DNA from 3 places in the Streptomyces sp. NPDC047130 genome. Region 2 is predicted to be linked to each of the others. Evidence: predicted binding sites of a transcription regulator. Region 2 holds the regulator's gene; each other region holds the start of a gene.

Region 1 (9,955 bases), on a different contig from region 2:
ATGTCCAGCATCTTGACGCCCGGCTCGGACACCCCGCGGTGGACCGCCTCGCGGTCCCCGTCGCCGAGCGCCGAGCAGACCCACAGCGCGCCGGCGTCCGGGCCGATCGCGGAGAGCCCCGAGACCACGCCCCCGCCGCCGCGGCGTGAGACCAGCGAGCCGTCCTCGGCGACCGAGTACGAGACCGGTCCGCGGTTGGAGGCGACCAGCACCTGGGGGGCGGGGGAAGCAGTGGCGGAAGTTTCGGCGGAACCCATACGCGTCACCTAGCCCGGAGGGGAAAAGTCCAAACGTCGCCGGCCGCGGCGGCGGCGCCCGGGCCGGAGGCGGGGCGCTGCGCCGAACGGGTGAGGTCAGGCCACCTCGCGGGACCGGTACTCGACGATCTCGGTCATCGGCGGCCGTTCCAGCGTGTCCACCGCGTGGGTCCGCGGCGTGAAGCCCTCCTCGGTGCGCTCGAACTGGGTCATCAGGGGCCGGACCATCTGTCCGCGGGCCAGCCGGAGCTGGGCGGTGCGGTAGATGGTGGCGGCCATCCGCCCCAGGGCCTGGCTGTCCTGGTTGCGGTGTTTGCGGACGCCGACGTCGACCTGGGCGAGGGCGTCCAGCCCCACGGTGTGCAGGGCGTCGATCAGCATGGCCAGCTCCACCCCGTAGCCGACGGGGAACGGCAGCCGTTCCAGCAGCGACCGCCGGGCCGCGTACTCGCCGCCCAGGGGCTGCACGAAGCCCGCCAGCTGCGGCCAGTGCAGGTTGATCAGCGGGCGGGCCATCAGCTCGGTGACCCGGCCGCCCTGGCCGGCCTCGGTGCCGAGCGGGCGGTCGTACATCGCCTTGACCAGCGAGATCTGGGGGTCGGTGAGCAGCGGGCCCACCGTGCCCGTGACGAAGTCGGAGGAGAAGTCCCGGAGGTCGGAGTCGATGAAGCACACGATGTCGCCGCCGGTGACCAGCAGCGATCGCCAGAGCACCTCCCCCTTGCCGCGGACGGCGGGGACACGGGGCAGGATGACGTCCCGGTGCACCACCCGGGCGCCCGCGGCGGCGGCCACCTCGGAGGTGCGGTCCGTGGACCCGGAGTCGACGACCACGAGCTCGTCCACGAGGGGAACCTCTTCGATCAGGTCCCTGCGGATCGTGGCGACGATGTCGCCGACCGTGGCCTCTTCGTTGAGCGCCGGCAGCACGACGGAGACCGTCGAGCCGCATTGGCGCTTCGCGGCGAGGATCTGGTGGAGCGGGCGATCGGTCACATGCCAGGAGCGTGTGCCCAGCCAGCTTTCGACTTCTTCCAGCACAGTCAGCGGCTCCTCACTGTGTCCGACCACCTGCCGTACGGCGGGCGGCCCGTCTCGCGTTCCGGACGACTCTCTCAACTGTCCTGGCCTTCGGTTACAGTCTTGAACATCACCGGTGACCACCGCATGTCGGGGGTCGGGTTCGCTCGACTGGTGGATACGGGTCCCCTCGGTGGGGCCCGCTCAAAACAACCGAAGAACAACCGAAGAACAACAGAAGAACGCTCATCCAGAGGGGCAGAGGGATACGGCCCGATGAAGCCCCGGCAACCCTCCAGCCGTGCCCGCGATCACGCGAGGCCCCGGCTAGGGAAGGTGCCAAATCCGTCTCACGGCGAAGACGCCGCTGAGGAAGATGAGGAGAAAGGGCCTCGCCACTCATGGCTGTACAGACCGTCACGACCGCCTCCGCGTCCACGACGACCTCCGCCGCCCCCGTCGATCTCGGCCCCGCGACCGCCCTCTCGTGTCGCGAGTGCGGCCACCGCGTTCCGCTCGGCCCCGTCTTCGCCTGCGAGGAATGTTTCGGGCCCCTCGAGATCGCCTACGACTACTCCTCGTACGAGGCCGAGGAACTCCGCCGCCGCATCGAGGCCGGCCCCGGAAACATCTGGCGTTACGCCCCGCTGCTGCCCGTGCCCGCGGACGTCGCCGAGAAGCCCAACCTGAACCCGGGCTGGACGAAGCTGGTGAAGGCCGACAACCTGGCCCGCGAGCTGGGCGTCACCGGCGGCCTGTACGTGAAGGACGACTCCGGCAACCCGACGCACTCCTTCAAGGACCGCGTGGTCGCCCAGGCCCTCGAGGCGGCCCGCGCCTTCGGTTTCACCACGCTCTCCTGCTCCTCCACCGGCAACCTGGCCGGCGCCGTCGGCGCGGCCGCCGCCCGGGCCGGTTTCCGCTCCTGCGTGTTCATCCCGCACGACCTGGAGCAGGGCAAGGTCGTCATGGCCGCGGTCTACGGCGGCGAGCTCGTCGGCATCGAGGGCAACTACGACGACGTGAACCGTTTCTGCTCCGAACTGATCGGCGACCCGGCCGGCGAGGGCTGGGGCTTCGTCAACGTCAACCTGCGCCCCTACTACGGCGAGGGTTCCAAGACGCTGGCGTTCGAGATCTGCGAGCAGCTCGGCTGGAAGCTGCCGGACCAGCTGGTGATCCCGATCGCCTCCGGCTCGCAGTTCACCAAGATCGACAAGGGGCTGAAGGAGCTGATCCAGCTCGGCCTGGTCGAGGACAAGCCGTACAAGCTCTTCGGCGCGCAGGCCTCCGGCTGCTCCCCGGTCTCGGTCGCCTACAAGGCCGGGCACGACGTGGTCCGCCCGCAGAAGCCGGACACCATCGCCAAGTCGCTGGCCATCGGCAACCCGGCCGACGGTCCGTACGTGCTGGACATCGCCCGCCGCACCGGCGGCGCGGTGGAGGACGTCACGGACGAGGAGGTCGTGGCCGGCATCCGGCTGCTGGCCCGCACCGAGGGCATCTTCGCCGAGACGGCGGGCGGCGTGACCGTCGGCGTCACGCGCAAGCTGATCGAGAACGGGCTGCTGGACCCGTCGCTCACCACCGTCGTCCTCAACACCGGCGACGGCCTCAAGACGCTGGACGCGGTCGCCGACCAGGGCCTGACCGCCACCATCCGCCCCAGCCTCGACTCGTTCCGTGAGGCCGGCCTCGCCTGACCTCCGCCCCGCCAGCCCCGTACCCAGCCTCACCGTGACCGGAGGTCAGACCCCATGAGCGTGACCGTTCGCATCCCGACCATTCTCCGCACCTACACCGGCGGCCAGGCCGAGGTGAGCGCCGAGGGCGCGACCCTGGGCGAGGTCATCGCCGACCTGGAGAAGAACCACACCGGTATCGCCGCCCGCGTCCTCGACGACCAGGGCAAGCTGCGGCGTTTCGTCAACGTCTACGTCAACGACGACGACGTGCGGTTCGAGCAGGGACTGGAGACCGCCACCCCCGAGGGCGGCAGCGTTTCCATCATTCCCGCCGTGGCCGGCGGCGCCTGATCACTTTCGCTTTACCCGCGCTTTCCTAGTCGCCCTCTCCGATCGCCCTCTCCGGTTCATGCCGGCGTCACATACCGCCGACGACCGGGGAGGGCGATTCTGCATGATTGGGCGCGGTACAGTTGGGGTACCCCGCGCCGAACTCCCGCCGGGTGACGATGAGTTCCTGCCGCCGGCCCGACAAGATGCAGCCAAACTCCGCGGGTCCTTTGCGTGGTTCGCTCCTTCTGTCCGCCCGGACTTGCCCTGAATTCCGGCGATTTCTCGGCATATCGCTGACCGGGCTCCTCCAGAATTGTCGTCCGATTGACCTGTTGCAGAGGGCAGTTGGGCAGATACATTCAGCCGCGGTCGACGCGTTCCGGCGCACGCCCGCCGCCTGGGCGGCGGGTGAGGTCTGACCCGGATCCGCGAAGTGTGGATCTGTGCAAGGGCCAGTAATAGGGGAGTTAGGCATGGCTCAGGGCACCGTCAAGTGGTTCAACGCGGAGAAGGGGTACGGCTTCATCGCGGTCGACGGTGGTGCGGACGTCTTCGTGCACTACAGCGCGATTCAGATGGACGGCTACCGCACCCTCGAGGAAGGCCAGCGGGTCGAGTTCGAGATCTCGCAGGGCCAGAAGGGGCCGCAGGCGGACATGGTCCGTTTGGCCGGCTGAACGCAGCGACCGAACATCCTGACGTGACGTAGGGCCCGCGCCCCCTCGGGGGACGCGGGCCCTACGCCGTGCCCGCGCCCCGCAGCTCTCCGCGCCGCGCTCGGCAGCTCTCCGCGCCGCGCCCGGCAGCTCTCCGCGCCGCGTCCGGCAGCTCCCCGCACCTTCCCGTCCTCCCTGGACCTCCTCGTCCTCCCTGGACCTCTTCGTCCGTCCCGGACCTCCTCGTCCGCCCGGCGTCCGTGCCGTGACGCGCCCCACGCCTCCGGGCGCCGCGGAGCCCCGCAGCCGCCACCGGGCGGGCCGCCGGCCCCCGCCGGCGGGGTGTCCGGAGGGCGGAAAACGGGGCGGGATTCCGGGAGCGTCTTGCACTCGGCAGGGTCGAGTGCTAATCATTGCGTTAGCACTCTGAAGGTGAGAGTGACAACGATGGACCGGGTCGGTGAGGTCCGCGTTGCCGAGGCGGGAAGGAACCGTCCGGCACGCAGGCCGTCCGTCGCGGGCGCGGGCGCGGTCCGTAGGAATCACCCCCAGTCCTGGGAGGACCACTTCACATGGCCAAGATCATCGCGTTCGACGAGGAGGCGCGGCGCGGCCTCGAGCGCGGCATGAACCAGCTCGCGGACGCCGTCAAGGTGACGCTCGGCCCCAAGGGCCGCAACGTCGTCCTCGAGAAGAAGTGGGGCGCCCCCACGATCACCAACGATGGTGTCTCCATCGCCAAGGAGATCGAGCTCGAGGACCCGTACGAGAAGATCGGCGCCGAGCTGGTCAAGGAAGTCGCCAAGAAGACGGACGACGTCGCCGGCGACGGTACGACCACCGCGACCGTTCTCGCCCAGGCGCTGGTCCGTGAGGGCCTGCGCAACGTGGCGGCCGGCGCCAACCCGATGGCCCTGAAGCGCGGCATCGAGAAGGCCGTCGAGGCCGTCTCCGGCGCCCTGCTCGAGCAGGCCAAGGAGATCGAGACCAAGGAGCAGATCGCCTCCACCGCCTCCATCTCCGCCGCCGACACCCAGATCGGCGAGCTCATCGCCGAGGCGATGGACAAGGTCGGCAAGGAAGGCGTCATCACGGTCGAGGAGTCCCAGACCTTCGGTCTGGAGCTGGAGCTCACCGAGGGCATGCGCTTCGACAAGGGCTACATCTCGGCGTACTTCGCGACCGACATGGAGCGCATGGAGGCGTCGCTCGAGGACCCGTACATCCTCATCGCCAACTCCAAGATCTCCTCGGTCAAGGACCTGCTCCCGCTCCTCGAGAAGGTCATGCAGTCCGGCAAGCCGCTGCTGATCATCGCCGAGGACGTCGAGGGCGAGGCCCTGTCGACCCTGGTCGTCAACAAGATCCGCGGCACCTTCAAGTCCGTCGCCGTCAAGGCCCCGGGCTTCGGTGACCGCCGCAAGGCCATGCTCGGCGACATCGCCATCCTCACGGGCGGCGAGGTCATCTCCGAGGAGGTCGGCCTCAAGCTGGAGAACGCGACCCTGGACCTCCTGGGCCGCGCCCGCAAGGTCGTCATCACCAAGGACGAGACCACCATCGTCGACGGCGCCGGCTCCGCCGACCAGGTCCAGGGCCGGGTCAACCAGATCCGCGCCGAGATCGAGAACAGCGACTCGGACTACGACCGCGAGAAGCTGCAGGAGCGCCTGGCGAAGCTGGCCGGCGGCGTGGCCGTCATCAAGGCCGGTGCCGCCACCGAGGTGGAGCTCAAGGAGCGCAAGCACCGCATCGAGGACGCCGTCCGCAACGCGAAGGCCGCCGTCGAGGAGGGCATCGTCGCCGGTGGTGGCGTGGCCCTGCTGCAGGCCTCCCAGGTCTTCGAGAAGCTGGAGCTCGACGGTGACGAGGCGACCGGCGCCAACGCCGTGCGCATCGCGCTCGAGGCCCCGCTGAAGCAGATCGCCGTCAACGCCGGCCTCGAGGGCGGCGTCGTGGTGGAGAAGGTCCGCAACCTCACCCCGGGTCACGGCCTCAACGCCGCGACCGGCGAGTACGTCGACCTGATCGCCGAGGGCATCATCGACCCGGCGAAGGTGACCCGTTCCGCGCTGCAGAACGCCGCCTCCATCGCCGCGCTGTTCCTCACCACCGAGGCCGTCATCGCCGACAAGCCGGAGAAGGCCGCCGCGGCCGCTCCGGGCGGCATGCCGGGCGGTGACATGGACTTCTGAGCCTGACGGCTCGGAGCCCACGGTCCGCGAGCGGACCACGCGCAACGCCCGAGGGCGGCACCCCACCGGGGTGCCGCCCTTCGGCGTTCCCGCCCGCAGTGCCCCAGGTTCGGCGGCGGGGTTCGGCCGGGGGGCGGGAATGCCAGGGCATACCGACTGGTTCGCACAAGTACGCGGACGCTCGCCGGACCGGTGGCGCCCGCGCTGCCATGACTGTCCCTCCCCCAAGGAGCCCCACGTGACCGTCACCTCCGGTGCCGAGATCGCCGACCGCGCGTCCCGCGTCCTGTCCCGCCCGCTCACCGTCAACGGCATGACGCTGCCCAACCGCCTGGTGATGCCTCCGATGACCCGGAAGTTCTCGCCGGGCGGCGTGCCGGGCGAGGACGTGGTGGCGTACTACCGGCGGCGGGCCGCCGCCCAGGTGGGCCTGATCGTCACCGAGGGCACCTATGTCGACCGCCCCGCCGCCGGGGACAGCACCCGGGTGCCGCGCTTCCACGGCGAGGAGCCGCTGGCCGGCTGGCGCAAGGTCGTCGAGGCGGTGCACGCCGAGGGCGGGAAGATCGTCCCGCAGCTCTGGCACGTCGGCATGACCCGCCCGGACGGCCGTGGCGCGTTCCCCGACGCCCCGTCCGAGGGCCCGTCGGGCCTCCTGCTGAACGGCGAGGCCTCGCCGAACGGCCGGACGATGACCCAGGAGGACATCGACGCCACCGTCGCCGCCTTCGCCAAGGCCGCCGCCGACGCCGAGCGCGTCGGCTTCGACGGCATCGAGCTGCACGGCGCCCACGGCTACCTGATCGACCAGTTCCTCTGGGAGCGCACCAACCGCCGCACCGACGCCTACGGCGGCGACGCCGTCGCCCGGACCCGGTTCGCGGTGGAGATCGTGGAGGCGGTCCGCGCCGCGGTCTCGCCCACCTTCCCGGTGATCTTCCGCTTCTCGCAGTGGAAGTCCGACGCGTACGACGCGAAGCTGGCGACCACGCCGGAGGAGCTGGAGGCGGTGCTGCGCCCGATCTCCGAGGCCGGCGTGGACGCCTTCCACGCCTCCACCCGCCGCTACTGGCTGCCCGAGTTCGAGGGCTCCGACCTCAACCTGGCCGCCTGGACGAAGAAGCTGCTGGGCAAGCCGGTCATCACCGTGGGCTCGGTCGGCCTGGACGGCAACTTCACCGACGCCTTCACCGGCAAGGGCGCGCCGGTGCGGGCCGTCGACGACCTGCTGGACAGCGTGGAGCGCGAGGAGGTCGACCTGATCGCGGTCGGCCGCGCGCTGCTCCAGGACCCCGAGTGGGGCGCCAAGCTGCTCGGCGGGCGGACGGACGAGATGACGCCGTACGACGCGGCGTCCCTGATGCGCCTGCACTGACCCGTCGCCCACCGCCCACCGCCCGCCGGAACCGCAGGACGGCGGAACCGCAGGACGGCGGAACCGCAGGACGGCGGGACGGCAGGACGGCAGGACGGACGAAGGGGCCGACCGCGCACACGCCGCGGCCGGCCCCTTCCGGGTGGGCCCGGTCAGCCCATGGGTTCGACGGGGACGACGCGGGGTTCGCCCCAGACGCGCAGGACCTCGTAGTCGGTGAACTCGTGCACCAGCCGGTACGCCATCGCGGGCCGGGGCCCCCGGCGTTCCGCCGCCAGGAAGAGTTCCGCCTCGCGCCGGTCCCGGCGGGGCGCCCCGCACAGCTCCCAGGCACGCCCGTTCCACGCCTCCGGCAGCCAGCGCTGCTGCGGCTGCGGGCGGTCGCCGTGCATGCCGTACCGCGAGGGCACGGGTTCGGCCGGACGGTCCGGCACGGGACCGCCGCTCAGCCGGGCCCGGCGGCCGCTGCGGCGGCGGGTCTCGCACAGCAGGCAGAGGTCGGGGGCGCTCCGGTCCACCGGACCGTTGGGGTGCTCCGGGCAGCGGGTGGCGGGGGCGGCCGTGGTGACCGTCTCCTCCAGCAGCTCCATCGCGCGCCGCAGGTCGCCCTTCAGCTCGTGCAGCTGCGAGTCCGGGGTGTCGGAGGTGATCTTCTCCCCGTGCTCGCCGAGCACGCGCAGGGCGCGCCCCAGGGCGGTGAGCTGAGCGTGGTTCACGGCGGTGCGGATCCTTTCCGGACGGACGACGCGGTACGCGGTACGCGGTGCCCGGTACGCGGGACTGATGACGGATGTCGGACGTCGGCGCGGCGGGTGGGCGGTACCGGCGGCGCCCGGCACACCGGCCGGCCGCGTCGGGCAGCCGCTCGCCGCTCGCCGTTCCAGCGTCGCACACGCGGGGGGCACCCCGGAGCGCGTCCCGTGCGCGGGCGGTCCACAATGCGGGGCATGACGCGACCCGACGCCGCCCCCGCCGATCCCGCCGACCTCGACGCGCTGCGTGCCCGCTGGGCGCGGGCCCTGACGGCCGCCCGCGGCGGAGCGCCGGAGCCGGACCCCGCGCCGTACGCCGAGAACCTGCTGGCCCGCTGGGCGGAGCCGCAGCGGCGCTACCACACGCTCACCCACCTCACCGCCGTCCTGGACCGGGTGGACGAGCTGGAGCGGTACGCGGCCGACGCGGACGCGGTGCGGTTGGCGGCCTGGTTCCACGACGCCGTCTACCACCCCGACCGCTCCGAGAACGAGGAGCGGTCGGCCCGTCTCGCGGAGGTGGCGCTCCCCGAGGCGGGCGTCGACGCGGCGCGGACCGCGCAGGTGGCCCGCCTGGTCCGGCTCACCGTCACCCACGACCCGGCCGACGACGACCCGGACGGCCAGGTCCTCTGCGACGCCGACCTGGCGGTCCTCGCCTCCCCGCCCGAGGCGTACGCCGCGTACACGGCCGCCGTCCGGCAGGAGTACCACTTCATCCCCTCCGACCTGTTCCGCGAGGGCCGCACCGCGATCCTGCGGCAGCTCCTGGAACTGCCCCGGCTCTTCCGCACCCCCTACGGCGCGGAGCACTGGGAGGCGACCGCCCGTTACAACCTGAGGTCCGAAATCGACCTGCTCACCGGCTGATCCGGGCCCTAGGCTCCGGTCATGACGACTCTGGGCGCCCTGGGGGGCGACGCGGCGGCGAAGGCAGTGACCGATGCGGTGGCGGAGGCGGTGGCGGCCCTGCGGCCGGCCGCGGGACGGGACTGGTCCACGGTGCGGGCCGGACGGGTGGAGTGGGACTGCCGGCGGACCGCCCAGCACGTGGTGAGCGATCTCTTCGCCTACGCCACGCAGTTGGCGACGCGGGCGCCGGACGCCTACCGGCCGGTGGAGTACACGCTGGACCCGCCGGACGCCGACGCCCCGACCGCCCTGGAGGCGATCGAGGCGGGCGGCGTGATGCTGGCACTGGCCTGCCGGACGGCGCCGAGGGCGGCCCGCGGCTTCCACCCGTACCCCTTCCGCGGCGCCGGCCGCGAGGGGTTCGCCGCGATGGGCGTCGCGGAGGTGCTGCTCCACACCCACGACATGGCCGAAGGGCTCGGCATCGCGTACCGGCCGTCGGCGGAGCTGTGCGGGTACGTCCTCGCCCGGCTCTTCCCGCACGTGCGGCAGGGCGACGACCCGTGGCGGACGCTGCTGTGGGCCACCGGGCGGGGCACCCTGCCGGGCGAGGCGCCGGTCACACGGTGGCACTGGTACAACACGCCGCTGATCGAGGCGGAGCGCCTGACCCTGGAGGCGCTGAGCGTCCCGGCCGTCGCGGACCTCGCGCTCGGCGGCGACGGCGGCCACCACTGGGTCCCCGGCGGCCCGTTCGATGGCACCCGGGAGGGCGCGGGCATGGTCGCGTCGGCCTACGACAAGGGCGCGCTCCGTCCGGAGTGGGGCTC
Region 2 (9,955 bases):
CGCGCCGCGCTGACCCTCCGGGGCCGCCTCCTGGCCGACGCGGTGGTGCGGGACCTGGTGGACTGAGCGGCCTCGCCACGGACGGGCCGCGTGCTCGGCGGGGTCAGGCCCCGGCCGGGGCCGTGACGAAGTCGATGAGTTCCTCGACGCGGCCCAGGAGCTCCGGTTCGAGGTCCTTCCAGCCGTGGACGCGGGAGAGGATGTGGCGCCAGGCGGCGCCGGTGTTGTCGGGCCAGCCGAGGGCGCGGCAGACGCCGGTCTTCCAGTCCTGGCCGCGCGGGACCGTGGGCCAGGCGTCGATGCCCAGGGCGGACGGCTTCACCGCCTCCCAGACGTCGATGTACGGGTGGCCGACGACCAGCGCGTGCTCGCTGGTGACCGCCTCCGCGATGCGCCACTCCTTGGAGCCGGGCACCAGGTGGTCCACCAGCACGCCCAGGCGCGCGTCGGGGCCCGGGGCGAACTCGGCGACCACGGCGGGCAGGTCGTCCACGCCCTCCAGGTACTCCACGACCACGCCCTCGATCCGCAGGTCGTCGCCCCACACCTTCTCGACCAGCTCGGCGTCGTGCCGGCCCTCGACGTAGATCCGCCCCGCGCGGGCCACGCGGGCCCGGGCGCCGGGCACGGCCACCGAGCCCGAGGCGGTGCGCGCCGGGCGGCGCGGGGCGCCCGCCGCGGCGCGGACCAGGGTCACCGGGCGGCCCTCCAGGAGGAAGGCGGCCGGGGCCAGCGGGAACACGCGGTGCTTGCCGTGCCGGTCCTCCAGGGTCACCGTGCCGGCCTCGCAGCCGACGACGGCGCCGCAGAACCCGGTGGCCGGGTCCTCGACGACCAGGCCGGGTTCCGCCGGCACCTCGGGCACCGGCTTCGGCTTCTTCCACGGCGGCGTGAGGTCGGCGGAGTACTGGCGCATTCGGCCGACGATAGGAGAAATCGCGACCGGTGGGTACGCGACACGCCCTCGCGCCCTCGCGACCGGCCCCCGCGCCGCCTCACCAGGCCGTGCCGAACCTCCGGGACAGCTCCTCGCGCTGACGCCGCACGAACGCGGCGTCCACCACGGCCCCGTGCCCCGGCACGTACACCGCGTCCTCGCCGCCCAGCTCCAGCAGCCGGGTGAGCGCCGCCGCCCAGCGCGAGGGCACCGCGTCCGGGCCGGCCTGCGGGGCGCCGGACTCCTCGACCAGGTCGCCGCAGAACACCACCGGGCGCGGTCCGGGCACCAGCACCGCCAGGTCGTAGGCGGTGTGCCCCGGCCCCACGTTGGCCAGCAGCGGCCGGACGCCGCCGCCCAGGTCCAGCACGTGGTCGTCGTGCACCTCGTGCCCCGGCGCGGTCAGCAGTTCCAGCGCGCCGTCCGCCGCCCCCGCGGTCAGCCCGTTGGCCACCGCGTCGGCCCGCAGCGCGTCCCGCCCGTCCTCCGAGGTGAGCGGCGCGCCCGCGCCCACCGCCGCGAAGACCTCCGCCCCGGCGAAGACGCAGGCGCCCAGCACGTGGTCGAAGTGCGGGTGGGTGAGCGCCACATGGGTCACCCGCCGCCCGGAGCCCCGCCCGGTGCCCTCGGGACCGGGCGCCGGGTGTCCCGCCCGCAGCAGCTCCTCGGCCTCCTGGCGGATCCGCGTGCCTTCCGCCACACTCGAACCGGCGTCCACCAGCAGCGCCCCCTCGGCACCCGCCACCAGACCCACCGTGCAGTCCCACACCGGCAGCCGCAGCCGCCCCACCCCGGGGGCCAGCGGTTCCCAGCCGAGGTCTTCCCACCCACCAGGGGCTTCCCAGGTCACGCTCATGGGGCGACGCTATCGGGACCGCACGGCGACCGCCCTTGCCCGCGCCGTACCCCCCGGCCGTACACTGGCTGAGGACGACTGGCACTCGCGAAGGCAGAGTGCCAGTCGACGCAAGGGGCAGAAGCGGTGAGGCGGAGCCGACATCCGGAGGTGTGCGCGGTGCTGAGTGAACGCAGGCTGCAGGTGTTGCGCGCCATCGTCCAGGACTACGTCGGGACCGAGGAGCCGGTGGGCTCCAAGGCCCTCACCGAGCGGCACAACCTCGGTGTGTCCCCCGCGACGGTGCGCAACGACATGTCCGCGCTGGAGGAGGAGGGCTACATCGCCCAGCCCCACACCAGCGCGGGGCGGATCCCCACGGACAAGGGCTACCGGCTCTTCGTCGACCGGCTGGCCGACGTGAAGCCGATGACCCAGCCCGAGCGGCGGGCCATCCAGAACTTCCTGGACGGCGCCGTCGACCTCGACGACGTGGTGGCCCGCACGGTGCGGCTGCTGGCGCAGCTCACCCGCCAGGTCGCGGTCGTCCAGTATCCGTCGCTCACGCGTTCGGCGGTGCGGCACGTCGAGCTGCTGGCGCTCGCGCCGGCCCGGGTGATGCTGGTGCTGATCACCGACACCGGCCGGGTCGAGCAGCGCATGATCGACTGCCCCGCCCCGATCGGCGAGAACACCCTGGCCGACCTTCGGGCCCGGCTCAACAGCCGGACCACGGGACGCCGGTTCACCGACGTTCCGCAGCTGGTGCAGGACCTGCCGGAGGCCTTCGACCCGGAGGACCGCGGCACGGTCTCCTCGGTGCTCTCCACCCTGCTGGAGACGCTCGTCGAGCGGACCGAGGAGCGGCTGATGATCGGCGGCACCGCCAATCTGACCCGCTTCACACATGACTTTCCCCTCACCATCCAGCCCGTCCTGGAGGCCCTCGAGGAGCAGGTCGTGCTCCTCAAACTCCTTGGCGAGGCGAAGGATTCGGCCATGACCGTCCGTATCGGTCATGAGAACGAGTACGAGGGGCTCAACTCCACGTCCGTCGTGTCGGTGGGCTACGGTTCGGGCGGCGAGGCAGTCGCCAAGCTCGGCGTGGTCGGACCGACCCGCATGGATTACCCGGGAACGATGGGAGCAGTACGCGCAGTGGCACGGTACGTCGGACAGATCCTGGCGGAGTCGTAAGTGGCCACGGACTACTACGCCGTACTCGGCGTACGCCGCGACGCGTCCCAGGACGAGATCAAGAAGGCGTTCCGGAGGCTCGCGCGCGAGCTGCACCCGGACGTCAATCCCGATCCGAAGACGCAGGAGCGGTTCAAGGAGATCAACGCCGCCTACGAGGTGCTCTCGGACCCGCAGAAGAAGCAGGTCTACGACCTCGGCGGCGACCCGCTCTCCCAGGCCGGCGGCGCCGGCGCGGGCGCGGGCGGCTTCGGGGCCGGCGGCTTCGGCAACTTCTCCGACATCATGGACGCCTTCTTCGGCACGGCCTCGCAGCGCGGACCGCGCTCGCGGACCCGCCGCGGCCAGGACGCCATGATCCGGCTGGACGTCGAGCTCACCGAGGCGGCCTTCGGGACCACCAAGGAACTCCAGGTCGACACGGCCGTGGTGTGCAACACCTGCCACGGCGAGGGGGCCGCGCCCGGCACCTCCGCGCAGACCTGTGACATGTGCCGCGGCCGCGGCGAGGTGTCCCAGGTGACGCGGTCGTTCCTCGGCCAGGTCATGACCTCGCGGCCCTGCCCCCAGTGCCAGGGCTTCGGCACGGTCGTGCCCAACCCGTGCCCCGAGTGCGCGGGCGACGGCCGGGTCCGGTCGCGCCGGACGCTGACCGTGAAGATCCCGGCAGGTGTGGACAACGGCACCCGGATCCAGCTCGCCGGCGAGGGCGAGGTCGGCCCGGGCGGCGGCCCGGCGGGCGACCTCTACGTCGAGATCCACGAGCTGCCGCACGAGACGTTCCAGCGCCGCGGGGACGACCTGCACTGCACGGTCACCATCCCGATGACCGCGGCGGCCCTCGGCACCAAGGTGCCGCTGGAGACGCTCGACGGGCACGAGGAGGTCGACATCCGGCCGGGCACCCAGTCCGGGCAGTCGATCCCGCTGCACGGGCGCGGCGTCACCCACCTGCGCGGCGGCGGACGCGGCGACCTCATCGTCCACGTCGAGGTCATGACGCCGACCAAGCTGGACCCGGAGCAGGAGCGGGTGCTGCGCGAGCTGGCCAAGCTGCGCGGGGAGGAGCGGCCCACCGGGCAGTTCCAGCCCGGACAGCAGGGCCTGTTCTCCCGCCTCAAGGACGCGTTCAACGGGCGCTGAGGCGCCCCGCACCGGAGCCGTCGCGGACCTCGTGCCGCGGCGGCTCCCGGTCGTTCCCCCCCCGTGGTCCCCGCCCCGATCGCCCACCCCGACGTACCCTCTCCGACCGCCCACCCCGTTCCACCGCACCAGGAGGCGCCGTGACCGCCCCCGTCTTCGTCGTCGACGAGCTCGTCCCCGGCGGGCCCACGTTCCTGCTGGAGGGGCCCGAGGGCCGGCACGCCGTGTCGGTGAAGCGACTCCGGCCCGGCGAGGCGGTGGTGCTCACCGACGGCCGGGGGCGCTTCGCCGAGGGCGTCGTCCAGGCCGCGGAGGGCAAGGACCGGCTGCTCGTCGGCGGGCTCGCCGAGGTGCGGGAGGAGCCCGTGCCGAGCCCGCGGATCACCGTGGTGCAGGCGCTGCCCAAGGGCGACCGGGGAGAGCTGGCCGTGGAGACCATGACCGAGACCGGGGTGGACGCGATCGTCCCCTGGGCGGCGGCCCGGTGCATCACCCAGTGGCGCGGCGAGCGGGGGGCCAAGGCGCTCGCCAAGTGGCGGGCCACCGCGCGGGAGGCGGGCAAGCAGTCGCGGCGCACGCGGTTCCCCGAGGTCGCGGAGCTCGCGAACGGCAAGCAGGTCGCGGCGCTGCTGGCACGGGCCGACTTCGCGGCGGTGCTGCACGAGGACCGGGACTTCCCCGGTGAGGCGCTGGCCACCTGCGAGCTGCCGGCGGAGGGGGAGATCGTGCTGGTCGTCGGCCCCGAGGGCGGGGTCGCGCCGCAGGAGCTGGAGCTGTTCGCGGAGGCGGGAGCGGGGGCCTACCGGCTGGGACGGAGCGTGCTGCGGACCTCCACGGCGGGCACGGCCGCGGTCGCGCTCCTCCTCGGCCGCACGGGACGCTGGTCCTGACGGTCCCGCGCCGCCCGCGCGGTCGTGCCGTGCACGCCGCGGGCAATCCTGCCGCCGGGCGGCACGGGTGCGGGAAACCCCTGTTGGGGAAGGAGCCCCGGTGCTTAGGCTGACGGGGTGACAGAGTCTGCCTCGACGCTCGCTCCCGCATACCTCCGCTACCCGCACCTGCACGGCGACCTCGTCGCGTTCACCGCCGAGGACGACGTCTGGGTCGCCCCCCTCGACGGGGGCCGTGCCTGGCGGGTCAGTGCCGACAACGAGCCGGTGAACCACCCGCGGATCTCCCCGGACGGCGCGCACGTCGCGTGGACCTCCACCCGCGACGGCGCCCCCGAGGCGTACGTCGCGCCCGTGGACGGCGGCCCCGCGCGACGGCTGACCCACTGGGGCGCGCCCACCACCCGGGTCCGCGGCTGGACCCCCGACGGACGGGTCCTGGTGACCTCCGCGCACGGACAGGCCACCCTGCGCCGCTCCTGGGCCCGGGCCGTACCGCTGGACGGCGGCCCCGCGGAAACCCTGCCCTACGGCCCCGTCGGCGACGTCGCGTTCGGCCCGCGCACCGTGCTGCTCTCCGCGCCGATGGGGCGCGAGGCGGCCTGGTGGAAGCGCTACCGCGGCGGTACCGCCGGCAAGCTGTGGATCGAGTCCGAGGAGACGCCGGGCGAGTTCGCCCGCCTCCACGAGGACCTCGACGGCAACATCGAGAACCCCCTGTGGGTGGGGGAGCGCCTGGCGTTCCTCTCCGACCACGAGGGCGTCGGCGCCCTGTACTCCTCCCTCGCCGACGGCTCGGACCTGCGCCGCCACACCCCGGTCGGGGACGACGTCTTCTACGCGCGGCACGCCGCCACCGACGGCAGCCGCGTGGTGTACGTCTCGGCCGGCGAACTGTGGCTCCTGGACGACCTGGACGGCGCCGGGCCGCGCCGCCCGGAGATCCGTCTCGGCGGCCAGCGCCTCGACCTCCAGCCCTACCCCGTCACCCCGTCCCGCTGGCTCGGCGGGTTCGCCCCCGACCACACCGCCCGCGGCAGCGCCGTCACCGTGCGCGGCGCGGTCCACTGGGTCACCCACCGCTCCGGCCCGGCCCGCGCGCTGGCCGCCGAGCCGGGCGTGCGCAACCGGCTGGCCCGCGCCTTCCGGGTCGACGGCGAGGAGTGGGCGGTCTGGGTCACCGACGCCGAGGGCGAGGACGCCCTGGAGTCCGCGCCCGCCACCGGGCCCGCCGCCGGAGGCCCGCGCCGGATCGCCGGCGGACGGCTCGGCCGGGTGCTGGGGCTCACCGTGGCGCCCGACGGCGGCCGGTTCGCCGTCGCCTCCCACGACGGGCGGGTGCTGCTGGTCGAGCGGGAGAGCGGCGAGGTCCGCGAGGTCGACCGCAGCGAGAACGGCGACTGCTCCGGGCTGGTGTTCTCGCCCGACTCGGCCTGGCTGGCCTGGTCCCACCCGGGCGTCGGCGAGCTGGCCCAGCTGAAGCTGGCCAACACCGCCGACCTGTCGGTGGTCGAGGCGACCCCGCTGCGGTTCAAGGACTTCTCGCCCGCCTTCACCCCCGACGGCAAGCACCTCGCCTTCCTGTCGGCGCGCGCCTTCGACCCGGTCTACGACGAGCACGCCTTCGACATGGCCTTCGTCGGCTCGAACCGCCCCTACCTGATCACCCTGGCCGCGGCCACGCCGTCCCCCTTCGGCCCGCAGCGGCACGGACGCCCGGTGGACGCGCCCGACAAGGACGAGACCCCGGAGAGCGAGGGCACGCCCGCCACCCGGATCGACCCGGAGGGCCTCGCCGACCGGATCGTGCCCTTCCCGGTGGAGGCCTCCCGCTACACCGCGCTGCGCACCGCCAAGGACGGCGTGCTCTGGCTCCGCCACCCGGTGCGGGGCGTGCTCGGCGCCTCCCGGGCGACGCCGGACGACTCCGGCCCCAAGAGCGAGCTCGAGCGCTACGACCTGGCCCAGCTGCGCCTGGAGACCCTCGGCGACGACGTCGACGCCTACGCCGTCAGCGGCGACGGCAAGCGGCTGGCGGTGTGGGGCGGCGGCCGGCTGCGGATCGTGCCCGGCGACCGGCGGGCCTCCGGCGACGACGAGCTCACCGTGGACCTCGGCCGGATCCACCAGCTCGTCGACCCGGCCGCCGAATGGCGGCAGATGTTCGACGAGACCGGCCGCCTGATGCGGGACAACTTCTGGCGCCCCGACCTCGGCGGCGTCGACTGGCAGGCCGTCCTGGACCGCTACCGGCCGGTCGTCGAACGGGTCGCCACCCACGACGACCTGGTCGACCTGCTCTGGGAGGTGCAGGGCGAACTCGGCACCTCGCACGCCTACGTCACCCCCACCGGCCAGGGCGGCGACGAACGGCAGGGCCTGCTCGGCGCCGACGTGTCCCGGCACGAGGACGGGCAGTGGCGGGTCGACCGGGTGCTGCCCTCGGAGACCTCCGACCCCAAGGCCCGTTCCCCGCTGGCCGCCCCCGGGGTGGCCGTGCGGCCGGGCGACGCGATCGTGGCCGTCGGCGGGCGGCCCGTCGACCCGGTGCGCGGGCCGTGGCCGCTGCTGGCCGGCACCGCGGGCAAGCCGGTCGAGCTGACCGTCGCCCCCGCGGACGGCGGCGCGCCCCGGCACACCGTGGTGGTGCCCACCGACGACGAGGAGCCGCTGCGGTACCACGCCTGGGTCGCCGACCGGCGCGCCCACGTCCACGAGCTCAGCGGCGGCCGCCTCGGCTACCTGCACGTGCCCGACATGATGGGCGCGGGCTGGGCGCAGATCCACCGCGACCTGGTCGTCGAGGTCGCCCGCGAGGGGCTGATCGTCGACGTCCGGGAGAACCGGGGCGGGCACACCTCGCAGCTCGTCGTGGAGAAGCTGGCGCGGCGGATCGTCGGCTGGGACGTGCCGCGCGGCATGCGGCCGATGAGCTACCCGCAGGACGCGCCGCGCGGCCCCGTGGTCGCCGTGGCGAACGAGTTCTCCGGGTCGGACGGCGACATCGTCAACGCGGCGATCAAGGCGCTCGGCATCGGGCCGGTGGTCGGCACCCGGACCTGGGGCGGGGTCGTCGGCATCGACAGCCGGTACCGGCTGGTCGACGGCACGCTGGTCACGCAGCCCAAGTACGCGTTCTGGTTCGAGGAGCTCGGCTGGGGCGTCGAGAACCACGGCGTCGACCCGGACGTCGAGGTGGTGTGCACGCCGCAGGACCACGGCGCGGGCCGCGACCCGCAGCTCGACGAGGCCGTGCGGATCGCGCTGGAGGCGCTGTCACGCACCCCCGCCAAGACGCCGCCGTCGCTGTGACCGCCGGCTGACGGCGGCCGGCCCGGCCGGCCAGGCCGGCACCGGCTGACACCGGGCGCGGCCCCCGCCCTCCGCGGGGCCGCGCCCGCCCGCCTCCGCTCCCGGCTGCCGCACCCGACCTCGTGGTGTCGGACCCGGACGCTACGATGACCGTGCGTGAACGATCACGACCGAGGAGGGCCCATGGCCGGGGAGCCGCAGGACGACTGCCTGTTCTGCAAGATCGTCGCGGGGACCATCCCCGCCAACGTCGTGCGGGAGACCGACACGACCGTGGCGTTCCGGGACATAAACCCGCAGGCCCCCACGCACGTCCTGGTGATCCCCAAGGCGCACCACGCGGACGCCGCCGCCCTCGCCGCCGAGGCCCCGGAGATCGCCGCCGACGTGCTGCGCGAGACCCGTGCCGTGGCCGAGGCGGAGAAGCTGGACAGCTACCGCACGATCTTCAACACCGGGTCCGGCGCCGGCCAGACGGTGTTCCACGCGCACGCCCACGTGCTCGGCGGCCGCGGCCTGCAGTGGCCCCCCGGCTGACCGGGGGCGGCGAGCGTGTCCGTGCGTGAACTGGTGGTGCTCGGCACCGCCAGCCAGGTCCCGACCCGGCACCGGAACCACAACGGCTACCTGCTGCGGTGGGACGGCGAGGGCATCCTGTTCGACCCCGGCGAGGGAACCCAGCGGCAGATGCTGCGCGCCGGGGTCGCCGCGCACGACCTCAACCGGCTCTGCGTCACCCACTTCCACGGCGACCACTCCCTCGGCCTGGCTGGAGTCATCCAGCGGATCAACCTCGACCGGGTCCCGCACCCCGTCACGGCCCACTACCCGCGCTCCGGGCAGCGCTTCTTCGACCGGCTGCGGTACGCCACCGCCTACCGGGAGACGGTCCGGCTCACCGAGGCGCCGGTCGACTCCGACGGCCCGGTCGCCGAGACCGCCGGGTACACGCTGGAGGCCCACCGCCTCTCCCACCCCGTCGAGTCCTACGGCTACCGGCTGGTGGAGCCCGACGGCCGCCGGATGCTGCCCGAGCGGCTCGCCGCGCACGGCATCACCGGCCCCGACGTCGGCCGCCTCCAGCGGCAGGGCGAGCTGAACGGCGTCACCCTGGACGAGGTCAGCGAGGTGCGCCGCGGTCAGCGGTTCGCGTTCGTCATGGACACCCGGCTCTGCGACGGCGTCCACCGCCTCGCCGAGGGCTGCGACCTGCTCACCATCGAGTCCACCTTCCTCGACGAGGACGTGGCCCTCGCCGACGAGCACGGGCACCTCACCGCCGGCCAGGCGGCCCGGGTCGCCCGCGACGCAGGCGTCCGCCACCTGGTCCTCACCCACTTCAGCCAGCGCTACCCGGACCCGGAGGAGTTCGAACGGCAGGCCCGGGCGGCCGGCTTCGAGGGGGAGTTGACCGTGGCCCGGGACCTCCAGCGGGTGCCGGTACCCAAACGGGTCTGAGGTCGATCCAGGACACTGCGGGACTTCTGCGTATCATCCTTTGATGCCCATCCCCAAAGCCGAACTGCACCTTCACATCGAAGGCACCCTGGAGCCGGAGCTTGCCTTCGAGCTCGCCGAGCGCAACGGCGTCGCCCTGCCGTACCCGAGCGTCGACGCGCTGCGCGCCGCCCAGGCCTTCGA
Region 3 (9,955 bases), on a different contig from region 2:
CTCCCACTCGTTCCAGGTCATGTCGTCCCCGCACCTCCCGTGATCCCGCCCGTACCGCGGCCGGTGCCACCAGTCGTACCAAGCGATGCCGGTCGTTCCAGGACGCTACGGCGATCCGACCGGAACCTTTCCGTGGATCGGCACGTCCCCGCGGCGCGTCCACCGCCGGTGACGCTGGTGGGAGGGCTTGCCGAGGATCACCCGCGCGAGTGGGCCGTCGGCGCGGGGATGGCGTGACTCCTGCGGGTGAAGCGGCGGCGGCAGGGGCCCGCGTGGAGGTGTCGGGGACGCGCCGAGGCCCGGCGCCCCGCGGAACGCGGGAGGCCGGGCCTCGGTGGGAGAGCGGGGTGGGTCAGTGGGCGTGACCGTGGCCGTGGCCGTGGCCGCCCGCCGCCGGCTCCTCCTCTTCCTTCTTCTCGACGACCAGGGTCTCGGTCGTGAGGAGGAGGGAGGCGATGGAGGCGGCGTTCTCCAGGGCGGAGCGGGTGACCTTGACCGGGTCGATGACGCCGGACTTGATCAGGTCGCCGTACTCGCCGGTGGCGGCGTTGTAGCCCTGGCCCTTCTCCATCTCCTTGACCTTGGAGACGATGACGTAGCCCTCGAGGCCGGCGTTCTCGGCGATCCAGCGCAGCGGCTCGACGACCGCGTTGCGGACCACGGCGACACCGGTGGCCTCGTCGCCGGTCTTGTCGAGGCTGCCCTCGAGGACCTTGGCGGCGTGGACCAGCGCGGAGCCACCACCGGAGACGATGCCCTCCTCGACCGCGGCGCGGGTCGCGGAGATGGCGTCCTCCAGACGGTGCTTCTTCTCCTTCAGCTCCACCTCGGTGGCGGCGCCGACCTTGATCACGCACACGCCGCCGGCCAGCTTGGCGAGGCGCTCCTGGAGCTTCTCGCGGTCCCAGTCGGAGTCCGTGGCGTCGATCTCGGCCTTGATCTGCGCGACGCGGCCCTGCACGTCCTCGGAGGAGCCGGCGCCGTCGACGATCGTGGTGTCGTCCTTGGTGACGGTCACGCGGCGGGCGGAACCGAGCACCTCGAGGCCGACCTGGTCCAGCTTGAGGCCGACCTCCTCGGCGATGACCTGGGCGCCCGTGAGGACGGCCATGTCCTGCAGCATCGCCTTGCGGCGGTCACCGAAGCCGGGGGCCTTGACCGCGACGGCGTTGAACGTGCCGCGGATCTTGTTGACCACCAGGGTCGACAGGGCCTCGCCCTCGACGTCCTCGGCGATGATCAGCAGCGGACGCGAGGCGTTCGACTGGATGATCTTCTCGAGCAGCGGCAGGAGGTCCTGGATGGAGGAGATCTTGCCCTGGTTGATCAGGATGTACGGGTCCTCGAGGACCGCCTCCATGCGCTCCTGGTCCGTCACGAAGTACGGGGACAGGTAGCCCTTGTCGAAGGCCATGCCCTCGGTGAAGTCCAGCTCCAGGCCGAAGGTGTTGGACTCCTCGACGGTGATGACGCCGTCCTTGCCGACCTTGTCCATCGCCTCGGCGATGAGCTCGCCGACCTGCTTGTCCTGGGCGGACAGGGCGGCGACGGCGGCGATGTCGGACTTCTCGTCGATCGGACGGGCGGTGGCGAGGAGGTCCTCGGACACGGCCTTGACCGCGGCGTCGATGCCCTTCTTCAGGGCGGCCGGGGAGGCGCCGGCGGCGACGTTGCGCAGACCCTCGCGGACCAGCGCCTGGGCGAGCACGGTCGCGGTGGTCGTACCGTCACCGGCGATGTCGTTGGTCTTGGTCGCGACCTCCTTCACCAGCTGGGCGCCGAGGTTCTCGTACGGGTCCTCGATCTCCACCTCACGGGCGATGGTGACGCCGTCGTTGGTGATGGTCGGGGCGCCGAACTTCTTGTCGATGACGACGTTGCGGCCCTTGGGGCCGATCGTCACCTTGACCGTGTCGGCCAGCTTGTTGACGCCGCGCTCGAGGGCGCGACGGGCGTCCTCGTCGAACTTCAGGATCTTCGCCATGGGAGCGGTTCAGCCCTCTCGGGAGAAATGCGGTGTATCGCCGGTGTGTCTGAGCGGTACGAAGTCTTGGAAAAGCGAACTGCGCCCCGGCGCCCGGCTTATGGCGCGGGGGCCCGGGGCGCAGCTCGGTGCTTCTGGGAAGCGGGTGAAATTACTTCTCGATGACCGCGAGGACGTCGCGGGACGAGAGGACGAGGTACTCCTCGCCGTTGTACTTCACCTCGGTGCCGCCGTACTTGCTGTAGAGCACGATGTCGCCGACCTTGACGTCGAGCGGCAGGCGCTCGCCGTTCTCGAAGCGACCCGGGCCCACGGCCAGGATGACGCCCTCCTGGGGCTTCTCCTTGGCGGTGTCCGGAATGACCAGGCCAGAGGCCGTGGTCTGCTCGGCGTCCAGCGGCTGGACCACGATGCGGTCCTCGAGCGGCTTGATGGCAACCTTGGAGCTGGCGGTCGTCACGATCCGACCTCCCCCTTCGGAGATCTCACGGGGTTAACTGTCTGAGGTGGCGACCAGGTCGATCCGTCGTCGCGGGTGCCGGACCTGCCCGTCGCTTGTTGGCACTCACCTGGGGCGAGTGCCAAGACTGAGACTATGACCGGGGTTAGCACTCGGTCAAGCGGAGTGCCAATTTATCGGCGGGTTGCGCGAAACAGCCGTGCGGAGGAGGGCGTTCCCCGGCGCCCGGCCCGCGCCGCCCCGAGGCCCCGCGCCCGGCCCGCGCAGCCCCGGGGCCCGGCGCGCGGCCCGCGGCGGCCGACGGGGAGAATGGGACGGTGAGTGAGACCGTGGCCGCGTTCGCGGCGCTGCTGAGCCCCGAGGGCCGCGCCCTCCTCGACGAGGTGCGGGACGTCGCCCCCGGCGGGGAACTCGCCGCCGCCACCCGGCTGCGCCGGAGCCACTCCCCCGAACTGGTGTCGGCCGCCCTCACCCAGGCCCGCCTGCGCGCCCGCGCCGCCGCGAAGTTCGGTCCGGACGACGCCCGGCGGATGTTCTTCACCCCCAACGGCGTGGAGCAGTCGACCCGCGCCTCGGTGGCCGCCCACCGTGCCGGGCGATTCGCCGCCCTCGGCGTCCGGTCCGTCGCCGATCTCTGCGGCGGCATCGGCGGCGACGCCGTCGCGCTGGCCCGGGCCGGCATCCGCGTCCTGGCCGTCGACCGGGACCCGCTGACCGCCGCCGTGGCCCGGGCCAACGCCGAGGCGCTGGGGCTTGCGGACCTGATCGAGGTGCGGGAGGCCGACGTCACCGAGGTGGACACCGCCCCCTACGACGCCGTGTTCGTCGACCCGGCGCGCCGCGGCGGCCGGGGGCGGATCTTCGACCCGGAGGCCTACTCCCCGCCGCTGTCCTGGGCGGTGGGGGCCGCCCGCGGCGCCTCCCGGGCCGCCGCGCTGAAGGTGGCCCCGGGCATCCCGCACGAGGCCGTCCCCGAGGACGCCGAGGCGGAGTGGATCTCGGACGGCGGCGACGTCAAGGAGGCCGTCCTCTGGTTCGGCGAGGCGGCACGCCCCGGCGAGGTTGCCGCCACGCTGCTGCCCGGCCCCCGGCGGCTGCTCGGCCGGGGCCTGCCCGACCCGGCGGTCCGCCCCGTCGGGCGGTACCTGTACGAGCCGGACGGGGCGGTCATCCGCGCCCACCTGGTCGCCGAGGTGGCCGAGGAGGTCGGCGGCGGGCTGATCGACGAGACCATCGCCTTCGTCACCTCCGACGAACTCCGCCCCACCCCGTACGCCACCGGGTACGAGATCACCGACGCGCTTCCCTTCAACGTGAAGAAGCTCAAGGCGCTGCTCAGGGAACGCCAGGTCGGCACGCTCACCGTGAAGAAGCGCGGCTCGGCGGTCGAACCGGAGGAACTCCGCCGCAAGGCGCTCCCCAAGCCGCAGGGGCGTGCCGCGGTCACGGTCTTCCTGACCCGCGCCGCGGGCGCTCCCATGATGCTCCTGGGACAGCCGCTGCCGCGCTGACGCCGGCCGGGCGCGGACCGGGCACGCCCGCCGCCGCCGGGGTCCGGCGACCCGCCCGGTCGCCGCTGAAGGAACGTTACTGCGGCAGCGGCTGCGGCCCGGACACCGACGGCGCCCCGGGCACGGACGGCGGCCGGGTCACGGTGGCGGACGCGGTGGCGGACGCGGAGACCCCTGATCCCGAGGGCTCCGGCACGACGGCGGGCGCCCCCGGCAGCAGCGACGCCCACAGCTCCCCCGCCTCCGGCTCCTCGGGCACCACCCGGTTCCGGTCGAACGGCGCGGGCACCACCGGGAGCGTCACCGTCCGGACGGCCTCGGGCGTGAGCCCGCTCAGGCTGCGCGCGAGCCCCGCGAGTTCCTCCAGCGAGTCCAGGCCGGTGTCGGCGGTCAGGCCGGAGGTGGCCGCGTCCGCCACCTGGTACAGCCGCACCGGGTCGGCCAGCAGGTCGGCCCGCTCGACCTGTTCCAGCAGCGCCCTGACCAACTGCTGTTGCAGGCCTATCCGCCCCAGGTCGCTGCCGTCCCCGACGCCGTGGCGGGTGCGGGCCAGGGCCAACGCGTCCTCGCCGTACAGGTGGTGGACCCCGGCGTCGACGTGCAGGTGGCTCAGGTCGTCGTCGATGGGCTCGGCGAGTTCGACCGTCACGCCGCCCAACGCGTCCACCAGGTTGGCGAACCCGGCGAAGTCGACCTCCAGGTAGTGGTCCATCGGTACACCCGACAGGGCCTCCACCGTCTTCACCGCGCAGACCGGGCCCCCCACCGCGTAGGCGCTGTTGAACATCACCCCCTGCGCCGCCGCCGTGGTGCCGCCGTCCGGCAGCGGACAGGCCGGACGGGTCACCAGGGTGTCGCGCGGTATGGAGACCACCGTCGCGGAGGTCCGCCCCTCCGCCAGGTGCACCACCATCGCGGTGTCCGCCCGGGCGCTGCCCGGACTGCCGCCGCCCAGGCGCCGGTTCTCCTCGCCGTCACGCGAGTCGGAGCCCAGCAGCAGGATGTTCAGCGCCCCACCGCCCTCCGCCGGGCCCTGCGACGGCCCCGCGGACTCCATCGGCATGCCCACCGGCGCGTGCGGCCGGTCGTCCCCGAGGGCCGCGTCGATGTCGACGCTGCGGATGTTGCCGTCCAGGTGCCGGTAGACCCAGCCGCCCCCCACGGCGGCGATCACCAGCACTCCCCCGAGCGTGTACCCGACGGCCCTGACCCAGCGCCTGTTCGGCGTCCGGGCGGCGGCTCCCCGGCCACGCTCCCCGATCCCCTCGGTCCCCTTGGTCCCCTCGTTCTCGCTCACAGGCCTGAACATAAGTCCGGACAGGCCCGGTGCGGAATCTTCCGCCGGAGAACCCGGCGGGACCGTCGTCGAAAGTTTCGAAGGGATTCGGCGGCTCAGGAAGCCCCGGCGGGAGGCGGAGCGGTGCTGCTGCGCACCACGAGACTGGTCGCCAGCTCCATCCGCGCGCCGGCCGACGGCTTCTCCTCGCGCCCGAGTTCGAGAACCATCCGGGTGGCCGCCTCCGCCATCTCCGTCAGCGGCTGCCGGACGGTGGTCAGCGGCGGGCCAACCCAGCGGGCCACCGGCAGGTCGTCGAACCCGACCACGCTCAGGTCGTCGGGGATCCGCAGCCCCAGCTCGCGCGCGGCCTCGTACAGGCCCAGCGCCTGGAGGTCGTTGCCCGCGAAGACGGCCGTCGGCCGGTTCTCGCGGCGCAGCAGGTCCAGGCCGAGCCGGTAGCCCGCCTCGTGGTGGAAGTCGCCGTCCAGGATCAGGCCGGGGTCCACGGCCAGTCCGGCCGTCTCCAGGGCGGCGCGGTAGCCGTCCACGCGGGCGCGGGCGCACATCATCCGGGTGGGGCCGCTGATGGCGCCGATCCGGGTGTGGCCCAGTTCCACGAGGTGCCGGGTGGCGGACAGCCCGCCCTGCCAGTTGGTGGCGCCCACCGAGGGGACCTCCGCGCCGGGGTCGCCGGCCGGGTCCATCACCACGAACGGGATGGACCGGCTGGTCAGCAGGGTGCGCTGACTCTCGTCCAGCCCCGACAGCACGAGGATCACGCCGTGCGGCCGGCGGGCCGCCACCTGGTCCGCCCAACTCCCCCCGGGCGTATGGCGTCCGGCGCTCTCGGAGAGCACCACGCTCAGCCCGGCACGCCGCGCCGCCCGCTCCACGCCGCGGATGACCTCCATGGCCCAGGCGCTCTCCAGCTCGTGGAAGACGAGCTCGACGAGCGGGGACCGGGAGGCGTCCGCCCGGCGCCTGCGGTAGCCGTGGCTGCGCAGCAGGCGCTCCACCCGCGAGCGGGTCGCCGGAGCCACGTCCGCCCTGCCGTTGAGGACTTTCGAAACTGTCGGAGCGGACACACCGGCCGCCCGTGCGATCTCGGCAAGCGTCGCGGTGCGCCCTTGCCGGGGCACGGAGGGGGTTTCGGCGGATTCCGGAGTCGTCATGGTTCGGGATCGTATATCTGCGCAACCTCTTGACGAACCCCCCCGGCGCGCTTAGGTTCCCAAAACATTCGCGGCATCGATCGAAACCTTCGAAGGAAGCATCAAAGCATCTCCACCGGACGAGCCGTGAGCCGCAGAACGGGCAGCTCCGTGAACGCCCCGTCCCCGTCCCTTTTGCGGTCAACGACGACCGCTTCTTCCGAGGAGTACGTGTCCCATGGAGTCGTACAGCAGGCGTTGGTTCCTGGGCGTCGGCGGCGCCACCCTGCTCACCGCCGGCCTCACCGCCTGCGGCTCGGGCGACAGCGACGAGAACGACATGGACGCCGTCGAGGACGGGACACTCACGGCGTTCGTCTGGGGCGACGACGCCGCCAGGATCCAGGAGCAGGCGATCCAGCGCTTCAACGAGTCCGCCGCGGCGAAGAGGACCGGCGCGACCATCAAGCTGCAGCGCATACCCGGCAGCGACTACACCGCCAAGCTGCGCACCGCGATGGGCTCGCCGAGCGCGCCCGACCTGTTCTTCAACTGGGGCGGCGGCTCGATCAAGGCGTACGTGGACGAGGACCGGATCATCGACCTCCACGACATCATCGAGTCCACGCCCGAGCTGAAGAACGGTTTCCTGCCCTCGGTCATCCAGTCCGGCGCCCTCGACGGCCGTCCGTACGGCATTCCGATGCGCGGCATGCAGCCCGTGCTGATGTTCTTCAACAAGAAGGTCTTCGCGGAGGCCGGCATCGAACCCCCCACCACCTGGGGGCAGATGCTCGACGTCAACAGGAGGCTGCAGGCCCGCGGCGTCACCCCGTACGCGCTGGGCGGCGCGGACACGTGGACCGAGCTGATGTGGGTGGAGTACCTGGTGGACCGCATCGCCGGCCCCGAGGTCTTCCGCGCCATCCAGTCCGGCGACCCGGCCGGCTGGGGCGACCCGGCGGTCCTGCGGGCGGCCGAGGAGATCAGGAAGCTGGTCGACGGCCAGGCCTTCGGCAAGGGCTTCGGCTCCGTCCAGTACAACAACGGCGACGCCTCGGGCCGGCTCGCCGCGGGCAAGGCCGCCATGCACCTGATGGGTTCCTGGGAGTACTCGACCCAGCTGGGCAAGTACGAGGACTTCGCCAGGAAGAACCTCGGCTGGTTCGCCTTCCCGGCCTACGAGGGCGGCGCGGGCGACATCAAGAACGTCGTGGGCAACCCGAGCAACTACTGGTCGGTGAGCTCCCGCACCGAGAACCGGGACGCGGTGATCGCGTTCCTGAAGACCTGCGCGTCGGAGGAGTACGCCAAGGCGCTGGTCGCCAACGGCGACATCCCCACCACCTCCAACGCCGCCGTGCTGCTGGAGAACTCGCCCAACCCGGAGTTCGCCACGTTCCAGTACGAACTCGTCGAGGCTGCACCGGCGTTCACCCTCAGCTGGGACCAGGCCGTCAAGCCGAACTGGTCCGCGCCGATGCTCACCGAGATCGACAAGCTCTTCCAGGGCAGGTCCACGCCCAAGGAGTTCGTCGACGCGTTGAAGGGGCTCAAGTGACCGGGTCGGTCACCCCCCGCGCCGGCGCGGCGCCCAGGGGCGGCGTGCGGACGACCCGGACGGGTCCGCCGCACGCCTCCTGGGCGCTGTCCGGCGTCCTGCTCACCGTGGTGAGCCACCACCTGCTCGACACGGCGCTCGCCGCCCTCGGCGTCGTTGCCCTCGGCGTCGTTGCCATCGTTGTCGTTGCCGTCGTTGTCGGGCTCCCGCCGTCCCCGGCCCGCGTCGCGGTCCGCGACCGCGGCTTCCGGTCGAGCGGCGCCGTCCGGTCGAGCGGCGTCGTCCGGCCGCCGGGTGACCGTCCTGCCGCCGGCGGCGTTCGCCCTGCCGGTCCGGGGCGGCTTCCTCTGCCCTCCGATTCCCCCCGGGTCCGAGGAACCGCGTGTCCTCGCCCTGGGTCTGTACAACTACGTCAGCCAGTGCGGGGGCGACGACGCCCCCGCGCTGTCGGACTCCGTCGTTCCTTCCGGCGTGCCGATCCTCGCCGTTCACCCGGTGGCCCGGCGGGCCCTGGTGAGCGGGTCGATGGGCGTCGGCGGCAAGTAACACTTTTCTCTCAGGAGCATCATGACCGCCCCCTGGCGCGATTCCGCACTGACCGCCGAAGCCCGTGTCGACGACCTCCTCTCCCGGATGACCCTGGAGGAGAAGGCCGCACAGCTCTATGGAGTGTGGGTCGGCGCCTCGACGGACGCTGAAGCGGGCGTGGCCCCGCACCAGCACGAGATGGCCACCGACTGGGACTGGGACGAGGTGATCGCCCACGGCCTGGGCCAGATCACCCGTTCCTACGGCACCGCCCCGATCGCACCGGACGAGGGCGCCCGCGCGCTCGCCCGGGCGCAGCGGACCATCATGGCCGCCAACCGGTTCGGCATCCCGGCCGTCGCCCACGAGGAGTGCCTGGCCGGCTTCACCGCGTGGGGCGCGACCGCGTACCCCGTGCCGCTCGCCTGGGGCGCCTCGTTCGACCCCGAGCTGGTCGAGGAGCTGGGCCGCCGCGTCGGCGACGACCTCGCCGCGGCCGGCGTCCAGCAGGGCCTCGCCCCCGTCCTGGACGTCGTGCGCGACGCGCGCTGGGGCCGGGTGGAGGAGACCGTCGGCGAGGACCCCTACCTGGTCGGCACCATCGCCTCCGCGTACGTCCGGGGCCTGGAGTCCACCGGGGTGGTCGCCACCCTGAAGCACTTCGCCGGCTACGCCTCGTCGGCGGGGGCCCGCAACCACGCGCCGGTGCGCGCCGGCGTGCGGGAGATCGCCGACGTGACACTGCCCCCCTTCGAGCACGGTCTGCGGCACGGCGGGGCGCGGTCGGTGATGGCCGCCTACACGGAGATCGACGGCGTGCCCTCCCACTCCGACGCCTCCCTGCTGACCGGACTGCTGCGGGAGAAGTGGGGCTTCACCGGCACGGTCGTCGCCGACTACTTCGGCGTCGGCTTCCTGCACAGCCTGCAGCGGGTGGCCGACGGCCTGGGCGACGCCGCGCGTGTGGCCCTGGAGGCCGGCGTCGACGTCGAGCTGCCGACGCTGCACTGCTACGGCAAGCCGCTCGTCGAGGCCGTGCGCGAGGGTCGGCTCTCCGAGGCCCTGGTGGACCGGGCGGCCCGCCGGGTGCTGCTGCAGAAGTGCGAGCTGGGACTGCTCGACGAGGACTGGTCGCCGGAGCCGCGGGGCTCCCTCGACCTGGACTCCCCGGGCAACCGCGCGCTGGCCCGCCGGCTCGCGGACGAGTCGGTGGTGCTGCTCGCCAACGGCGGCGGCGTCCTGCCGCTGGCCCCGTCCGGCCCCTCGGCGGTGCGCCGCATCGCCGTGGTCGGCCCGCGGGCCGACGACGCGATGGCGATGCTGGGCTGCTACTCCTTCCCCTCGCACGTGCTGCCCCACCACCCCGACACCGAGCTGGGGGTGGAGATCCCCACCGTTCTCGAGTCCCTCCGCGACGAGTTCCCGGACGCCGCCGTGGAGTTCGCCGCCGGGTGCGACGTCCAGGACGCCGACACCTCCGG

Evidence for each region. The regulator HrcA, encoded in region 2, represses chaperone genes, less so after heat shock. The targets are predictions, from matches to a motif close to TTNGCACTCNGNNNNNCNGAGTGCNAA.
Region 1: groL (chaperonin GroEL) is a predicted target of HrcA. The motif match lies at 4,335-4,361, and genes of this name have one in related genera.
Region 3: groES (co-chaperone GroES) is a predicted target of HrcA. The motif match lies at 2,590-2,616, and genes of this name have one in related genera.

The regions. Positions count from the first base shown of each region.
Region 1 covers NZ_JBEYUK010000013.1:62,061-72,015, reverse strand. The annotation lists gene ABZ836_RS17525 (trehalose-6-phosphate synthase) at 1-257, opposite strand, end outside; gene ABZ836_RS17520 (glucosyl-3-phosphoglycerate synthase) at 354-1,298, opposite strand; SAM riboswitch class I at 1,521-1,660, shown strand; gene thrC (threonine synthase) at 1,679-2,980, shown strand; gene ABZ836_RS17510 (MoaD/ThiS family protein) at 3,035-3,313, shown strand; gene ABZ836_RS17505 (cold-shock protein) at 3,769-3,972, shown strand; gene groL (chaperonin GroEL) at 4,524-6,146, shown strand; gene ABZ836_RS17495 (NADH:flavin oxidoreductase) at 6,385-7,521, shown strand; gene ABZ836_RS17490 (hypothetical protein) at 7,674-8,237, opposite strand; gene ABZ836_RS17485 (hypothetical protein) at 8,469-9,143, shown strand; gene ABZ836_RS17480 (GNAT family N-acetyltransferase) at 9,165-9,955, shown strand, end outside.
Region 2 covers NZ_JBEYUK010000002.1:489,429-499,383, reverse strand. The annotation lists gene hemW (radical SAM family heme chaperone HemW) at 1-66, shown strand, start outside; gene ABZ836_RS04815 (DUF3097 domain-containing protein) at 104-916, opposite strand; gene ABZ836_RS04810 (MBL fold metallo-hydrolase) at 996-1,793, opposite strand; gene hrcA (heat-inducible transcriptional repressor HrcA) at 1,953-2,969, shown strand; gene dnaJ (molecular chaperone DnaJ) at 2,970-4,112, shown strand; gene ABZ836_RS04795 (16S rRNA (uracil(1498)-N(3))-methyltransferase) at 4,253-5,002, shown strand; gene ABZ836_RS04790 (S41 family peptidase) at 5,120-8,314, shown strand; gene ABZ836_RS04785 (HIT domain-containing protein) at 8,498-8,851, shown strand; gene ABZ836_RS04780 (ribonuclease Z) at 8,867-9,772, shown strand; gene ABZ836_RS04775 (adenosine deaminase) at 9,816-9,955, shown strand, end outside.
Region 3 covers NZ_JBEYUK010000001.1:172,977-182,931, reverse strand. The annotation lists gene ABZ836_RS00885 (hypothetical protein) at 1-21, opposite strand, end outside; gene groL (chaperonin GroEL) at 353-1,984, opposite strand; gene groES (co-chaperone GroES) at 2,136-2,444, opposite strand; gene ABZ836_RS00870 (class I SAM-dependent methyltransferase) at 2,774-3,955, shown strand; gene ABZ836_RS00865 (LCP family protein) at 4,032-5,264, opposite strand; gene ABZ836_RS00860 (LacI family DNA-binding transcriptional regulator) at 5,348-6,406, opposite strand; gene ABZ836_RS00855 (extracellular solute-binding protein) at 6,624-7,946, shown strand; partial or broken gene ABZ836_RS00850 (carbohydrate ABC transporter permease) at 8,286-8,492, shown strand; gene ABZ836_RS00845 (glycoside hydrolase family 3 N-terminal domain-containing protein) at 8,511-9,955, shown strand, end outside.